Regions from separate parts of the Thermococcus prieurii genome, predicted to be linked through region 1. Evidence: riboswitches for the same ligand, from Rfam matches in the RefSeq annotation. Region 1 holds a riboswitch; the other holds the start of a gene.
What was found. Region 1 has a riboswitch for fluoride ahead of ACYQ04_RS05025 (respiratory chain complex I subunit 1 family protein). Riboswitches for the same ligand answer to the same signal wherever they lie in the genome.

Region 1 (3,395 bases):
CGACGTCCTCATCAACGGAATGGTCGCCGGGCCCGACGGCAGGAAGATGAGCAAGAGCTACGGCAACGTTGTTGCCCCTGATGAGGTCATTCCGAAGTACGGCGCCGATGCGCTCCGCCTCTGGACCGCTTTAGCACCGCCCGGAGAGGACCACCCGTTCAAGTGGGAGACCGTTGACTACAACTTCCGCTTCCTGCAGAAGGTCTGGAACATCTACCGCTTCGCCGAGCGTCATTTGGCCGACTTCGACCCGGCCAAAGCGCCCGGGGAGCTCGAACCGCTCGACCGCTGGATTCTCTCAAGGCTCCACAGGCTCATCAAGTTCGCCACCGAGGAGATGGAGCGCTACCGCTTCAACCTTCTGACGAGGGAGCTGATAACCTTCGTCTGGCACGAGGTGGCAGATGATTACATCGAGATGATTAAGTACCGCCTCTACGGCGACGACGAGGAGAGCAAGCTGAAGGCTAAGACGGCGCTCTACGAGCTCCTCTACAACCTGATGCTCCTGCTCGCTCCGTTCGTCCCGCACATCACCGAGGAGCTTTACCAGAACCTCTTCCGCGAGCGGGTTGGCGCTAAAAGCGTTCACCTCCTTGAATGGCCGAAGTTCAGAGAGGACAGAATCGACGAAGAGGCCGAGAAGCTCGGTGAGCTGGCGAGAGAAATAGTCGGCGCGATAAGGCGCTACAAGAACTCTCACGGCCTCGCCCTCAACGCCAAGCTCAAGCACGTGGCCATCTATGCAACCGATTCCTACGAGAAGCTCAGGGCCATCGAGAGGGACATAGCCGGAACGATGAACATCGAGAGACTCGAGATAATCAGGGGCGAGCCGGCTTTGGAAGAGCGCATAACCGAGATAAAGCCCAACTTCAGAACCGTCGGTCCGCGCTACGGAAAGCTCGTGCCGAAGATTACCGCCTACCTCAAGGAGCACGCGGAAGAGGTTGCCAAGGCGCTCAAGGAGACCGGAAAGGTTGAGTTCGAGGTCGATGGAGAAAAGGTCGAGCTCGGCAAGGACGACGTGGTCATCAGGAAGGCGGTGTTCAGCGAAGGAGAAGAGGTCGAGACGGCAGTAGTTGGGGACGCGGTTATAGTGTTCTTCTGAGTTAGGTTTTTACGCCTCCCCTTCTATTCTTACCCGGTGGAGAACCTTGAGGGAAGGGGAGCTGAAGAAGCGAATCGAGGAGATGGAGAAGCTCCTTGAGCTTATGGAACTCAAATACGCCGAGATGAAGCGGGACAACGAGCTTCTGAGGAAAGCCCTTGGGGAGCTCCAAAGGGAAAACGAGAATTTAAAGGGTGAGGGAGATGGAAGAGGAGAAACTCCGTGACAGACTGCTCGAGCTCTCGAAGAAGGAGGCGGTGCTCAACTACAAGATGTACGAGCTCTTCAACGAGAACAGAACCCTTGCAATCAAACTGGCCGGATACATAGCCGAGAACAGAATGCTCGGAGGAAAATGGAGCGACGAGGAAGCGATTAATGTCATGGACAAGTACCTAAAGGCAGGAAGAAAAGAAGAGCATCACCCCAAAGACGTCCATCAGTGAACTCCCGAGTCCTCAAAACCTTTAAAAACCCAGCCTCATAAAACCGCCGGGCAAATTTCCGGGCGATGGCGTCCGCCCTAACTGCCCCGAACAGGGGCTAATGACGCCTGTTCTCTCCACATCGGGGAGGTGACGCCTTTGAACCCGGAAGACAGGGTGGTTATCGGTCTAGTTCAGGTTATAGTGGTGCTCCTGCTCTCACCCCTCATGGTCGGAATCCTCAAGAAGATAGAGGCGCGCATCGAGTCGAGGAAGGGAATAAGCATCTTCCAGCCCTACTACGACCTCGCGAAGTTCTTCAGGAAGGAGACGCTGATTCCAGAGGGAGTCGGACCGTTCTTCGTCATCGCGCCGTTCATAGCCTTCGGTGCAATGCTGACGTTGCCTTGGATGCTCCCGATAGTCGGCAACTTCCCGAGCTGGTTCGCCCCGACTGTGGACTTCTTCGGCGGGACCTTCATATTCGGTCTCGCCGCGATGGCCTCGATTTTAGCCACCGAGAGGACCGGAAGCTACTACACCGGAATAGGTGCGACCCGTTCGGTTAACTTCGGGGCCTTCGCGGAGCCGGTCCTCATAATGGTCTTCTTCGGCGTGGCCATACTGACGGGAACCAACAACCCCTTCCTGATGAACCACAGGATAACTGCCGAAGGCTGGTACCTCAGCCCGACACACATCCTCATCACGGCCGCGTTCTTTATGCTCCTGCTCTTCGATACTGGAAAGCTCCCAATCGAGTCCCACGGAAGCAACGAGCTCGGAATGCTCGACCAGGCGAAGGGCCTTGAGTACACCGGCCCGCTCTACGCCCTCAACACTTGGGCGGGCTATATGAAGTCCTTCATCCTGATGGCGGTCTTCCTCAACGTCTTCGCGGTTCCATGGGGCCTCGCGACGAGCGCAAGTTTGGCTGAGATCGCCAAGGGAATCGCGACGCTCTTCGTCAAGATGCTCGGCCTCATCTTGGCCTTTGTCGTCGTTGAGGAGACCCTGGCAAAGATAAGGCTCTTCCGCATCATCGACTACCTTTCCGCCAGCTTCCTCCTGGCGATAATGGGCGTCATCAGCTTCCTCCTCGGGGGTGGTGCTCCGTGATTAACGAAATCCTCAACCTGCTCGGCTCGGTGGTCCTCCTCACGGCCTTCTTCATGCTCACCGAGTCCTACATGCACTCCCTGATTGACGCGGTTGCGTTCCAGTCCGTCCTAATCGGCTTAATAATCGGGCTCGTCGGCTGGGAAAAGCGGATTCCCGAGCTCATAATCCTCGGCGGAATCACGATAGCGTTCAGGGCACTCCTGATACCCTGGCTCCTCCAGAGGGACGTCAGGAAGGAGAGAATCTGGCGCGGAAGGGAGATTAAGACTACGCACCACGCGATAGTTCTCGGCCTCATCGTGGCGGTCCTGGCTTACTTCCTCTACATCCCGGTCTACAAAGCCACAAACGACTGGAGAGGGGTCATAGCCTTCGTCCTGCTCTTCCTCAGCATGCTCATCATAGCCTCGAGGCGGAACGCCCTGGCCCAGATAGTCGGCTACCTCAGCGAGGAGAACGCGCTCCTCTACCTCGCGGTGATGCTCTCGCCAATGCCTATGGTCCTTGAGTTCGGAATACTGCTCGACATGATAGCCTTCGTCCTGCTCGCGGTCGTTCTCGGTGCCGAGAAGCGCTACGGGCCATTGGAAGTCGAGGAGCTGGTGGGGTGATAGCATGGAGGCAGTGGTTTACCTGCTCGCAATACCGCTCATAGCGACGCTCGTTCCGCTCCTCTCCGAGAGGCTCGGCAGGGCAATCGTCCCGGGGCTGGCGTTCATAACGGCATCAATAGCAAC
Region 2 (3,395 bases), 130 kb from region 1:
TACCGCCCTCTCATGCTGTTTGAGGTCGCCGTGGGCGAAGTTGAGCCTCGCGACGCTCATGCCAGCGCGGACCATCGCAGAAACCGTTTTCTCCTTGAGCGAAGCCGGGCCGAGGGTCGCTATAATCTTCGTCTTCTGCCCCGGAAGTCTCATGCTACCACCTAAGAAGGGACTACGCGCTCCCGCTAAAAAACGTTTCCCGCGGAAGGTTTATTAATTAGGGCGCCCTAAAAGCCCCGGTGGTTTTATGGGGTTCCTTGAAGTTGAGGTTTACGACGAAGGGGGCCGGAAGGTCAGGCTTGGGGACATCGTAAAGGGCAGGTGGACGGTTCTCTACGTTTACCCAAAGGACAACACGCCGGGCTGTACGACCGAGGCAAAGGAGTTCACCGAGTTGCTTTCTGAGTTCGAGAGGCTCGGCTTCCAGGTGATTGGAGTCTCGAAGGATTCTGTTGAGAGCCACAGGCGCTTCAAGGAGAAGCACGGGTTAAGGGTAAAGCTCCTGAGCGACCCGGAGGTTCAGCTCATCAAGGCCCTCGGCGCATGGGGCAAGAAGAAACGCTACGGAAAGGAGTACGAGGGAGTCATAAGGAGCACGTTCATCATAAACCCCGATGGAGAAATCGTGTGGGAGAAGCGCAACGTCCGGGCAAAGGGGCACGCCGAAAGGGTTCTCAAGGTTGCCAGAGAGTTCAAAGGGTGAAGCTCCCAAGACTCTCCTTCAGTTTTTTCATGCAGGAGTCACAGAAGATGGCGGGTCTGGAGTCCCACTCCTCAATCGTCGCCGGCGGGTTCATAACGCACGGGTTGGAGCAGTGCTCGAGGCCGAAGGCGTGGCCGACCTCGTGAAGGATGCCCTTGAGGAGGCGTCCCTTGAAGGTCTCGAGCTCACGGGGAAGGACCCTTCTGGCGAGGTGTTTGACGTCCTCCTCGACGTTTGGACTCTCAAGGGTTCTGATGACCATTCTGAGGACGTCCGACTCAAAAGGTCTCATTGAGAGCACCATTATCCTCCTTCCGAGCCTCTCCGCCTGGAACCCCAGGAAGCTCTCGTAGAAGTCGAAGTAGCGGTTCCTCGATGCGAGAGGGAAGCTTATCAAACCGAGGATTTTGTTCATGGTTATTCCGTCGTTCTTCTCGAGCTCAACCTTGAGGCGATAGTCAAGGAAATCAACGAGGACCTCGAGGGGATATAATCTGACCCTGCCCTCGGGAGTCTCAACCGTTATTAAGTAACCGGGTTCGAGGGTCAGGCTGTCCAGATAGAGAAACCTCAGCGGGAGGTCGAGGTCTTTTAGAAGCCTGTTAGCGTCATCAACGACTTCGAACATTGTCCTTTCAAGCGTTTCGCTGAGGAAGTTGGTAACGTATGTGAAACCGATGAACTCCATGGATTCCACCGCCGCTCATGACTTAGGCGGGAGAATCTTTATAAGCGTTCTTTTAGAAGGTTGAACCAAGATGTTTTTAAGTCACCACTGGAAGTGAATGCTCGGGCGATGGCGTCCGCCCTAACGGCCCGCCGGGCCTGATGACGCCTGTTCTGCGTCCGGGGGGTGAGGGTATGGTCTCCAAGTTCGACAGGATTGCCCGTTACGTTAACGTTGATGCGGTTCTCAAATACGTGGGAGAGAGGCGCCACGAGGACGGAGGGTACTGCTTCGTGAGCCTTCTCGACGATACGAACGTAAACGACACCTACTACGCGGTCAAGATTTACGAGCTATTGGACCTGGACTTTCCAGAGCCCGAGAAGACTATAGAGTTCCTTGCAAATGCGATACAGCCCCAGACGGCCGTCGTGGCAATAGCGATGGCGCTTGAGGGGCTGGCCGTTCTCGGGGCCAAGGACGTGGCGAGGGAGAGGAGTGAGATAGTCTTCACCAAGTACAACCCGGCGGAGGGCAAGTTCGCGGTTGGACTCGGGGGGAGTGAGGAGTTTGGAACGGCAACGCCGCTCGAGGCCACTTACTGGGTCACAAAGGCCTTCGATGCCATCGGCCTCAAGTTTAACCCCGACGAGAGGGAAGCCATAAGGGAGTTCGTCATGAAGTTCCGCAACGGCAACGGCTACGGCGTCAAGCAGCCGACTACGACTATGACGTATCAGGCGATATTCAGCCTTCGCAAACTCGGCTATCATCCGCCGAAGAGTCCCCACTTCAGGAACTGCGAGCTCTGTGGTGATTGGGGAGGCTTTACCGAGGTGCCCTACAGTCTTCCGCCCTACCTAGAGCCGACGTTCTATGCCTCCAGGGGGCTGGAGATTCAGGACGAGACGCCTTCCTGTCCGAGGAGGCACGTATGGTTCATCCGCCAGCTTCAGAATCCCAACGGGGGATTCAGGAGGAGTATCGAACTCGGAATCTCGAACTTCCAGAACACCTACCGTGCGCTGGCAGTCGTAGAGTTCGCCTCACGCTTCGTTTAGTGAAGGCCTATGGACGTTATCGAGCTAGAGCTGAGGAACGCCATGAGCGAGCCGGGCTGCCCGGTGTGCAGGTTAGTTGAGAGGTTCGAGAGAACCGAGATTGAAACGATACTCTACGAGCACCCCAACGACCCCGAGGTGCGGAGGGAGTTCAGGGGGAGCGGCGGGCTCTGCACGTATCACGCGTGGAAGGTCCTCCACCTCGCCCTTTCCAACCCCCTCCTTGGTCCCCACGGGGTCTCCGTCATATACGAGGACGTTCTTAGGAGCTACCTCTCCGGAAAAGTGGGGGAAGATGAGTGCTTCCTCTGCAGACTTTCAAGAGAGAAGGAGAGAACGCTAATCGAGTCCATCGCCGACAGACTGCCGGAGCTCCTCGATGCCTATGCGGAATCCCCATCGATACTCTGCAGGAGGCACTACGAGGAAATCCTCAAACTCGTAGAAGACGAGAACCTTAAAACCCGTCTCGAAGAGGTTCAAAAGGAAAAGCTTCGGGAGCTTGACGCCCGGCTCGTGCGGCTCATCGAGAGCTTTGACTACAGGTCCGAGGAGAAACCGAGTGAGGAGGAAAAGAGGGCAGTCATTGAGGCCGTTGAATTTCTGGTCGGGAGGGAGGTAGGGCCTCATTCCCAGCGCCGGGAGAGGAGGGAGAAGCGTTGGCCGTTGAGATTGAGGTGAGCGGTGAGGAACTCGACGCAGTCAGGAGGAACAGGCGAGAGATAGAGGCGAGATTGAGGGACGTTGAGGGACTTGAAAGAACGCTGAGAGTCCTCAAGCTGAGGATTTTGCTTGAGAGACGGGAAAAACTTCGAAGAAAGCTTGAGGAGATGGAGAAACACTACGAAGAGCTCGTTGAATTCGAGAAAAAAGCCAAGGCCGACAGGGAGTACATGATGAAACTCCGTGAGGAGCTCGGGGAAGAGAACGAAAGGCTCAGGAAGATGCTGGGTGGTGGGGATGA

Region 2: it holds a riboswitch for fluoride, as region 1 does, so the genes downstream of both, ACYQ04_RS04320 (prenyltransferase/squalene oxidase repeat-containing protein) here and ACYQ04_RS05025 (respiratory chain complex I subunit 1 family protein) in region 1, are expected to answer to the same signal.

The regions. Positions count from the first base shown of each region.
Region 1 is NZ_BAAHYH010000002.1:329,125-332,519, forward strand. Features, by position in the region: gene ACYQ04_RS05010 (valine--tRNA ligase) at 1-1,111, shown strand, start outside; gene ACYQ04_RS05015 (hypothetical protein) at 1,158-1,337, shown strand; gene ACYQ04_RS05020 (hypothetical protein) at 1,315-1,557, shown strand; fluoride riboswitch at 1,610-1,674, shown strand; gene ACYQ04_RS05025 (respiratory chain complex I subunit 1 family protein) at 1,696-2,655, shown strand; gene ACYQ04_RS05030 (hypothetical protein) at 2,652-3,269, shown strand; gene ACYQ04_RS05035 (proton-conducting transporter transmembrane domain-containing protein) at 3,274-3,395, shown strand, end outside.
Region 2 is NZ_BAAHYH010000002.1:200,124-203,518, forward strand. Features, by position in the region: gene pyk (pyruvate kinase) at 1-153, opposite strand, end outside; gene ACYQ04_RS04310 (peroxiredoxin) at 248-703, shown strand; gene ACYQ04_RS04315 (archaemetzincin) at 693-1,391, opposite strand; fluoride riboswitch at 1,487-1,548, shown strand; gene ACYQ04_RS04320 (prenyltransferase/squalene oxidase repeat-containing protein) at 1,565-2,431, shown strand; gene ACYQ04_RS04325 (DUF6062 family protein) at 2,441-3,112, shown strand; gene ACYQ04_RS04330 (hypothetical protein) at 3,091-3,395, shown strand, end outside; gene ACYQ04_RS04335 (hypothetical protein) at 3,392-3,395, shown strand, end outside.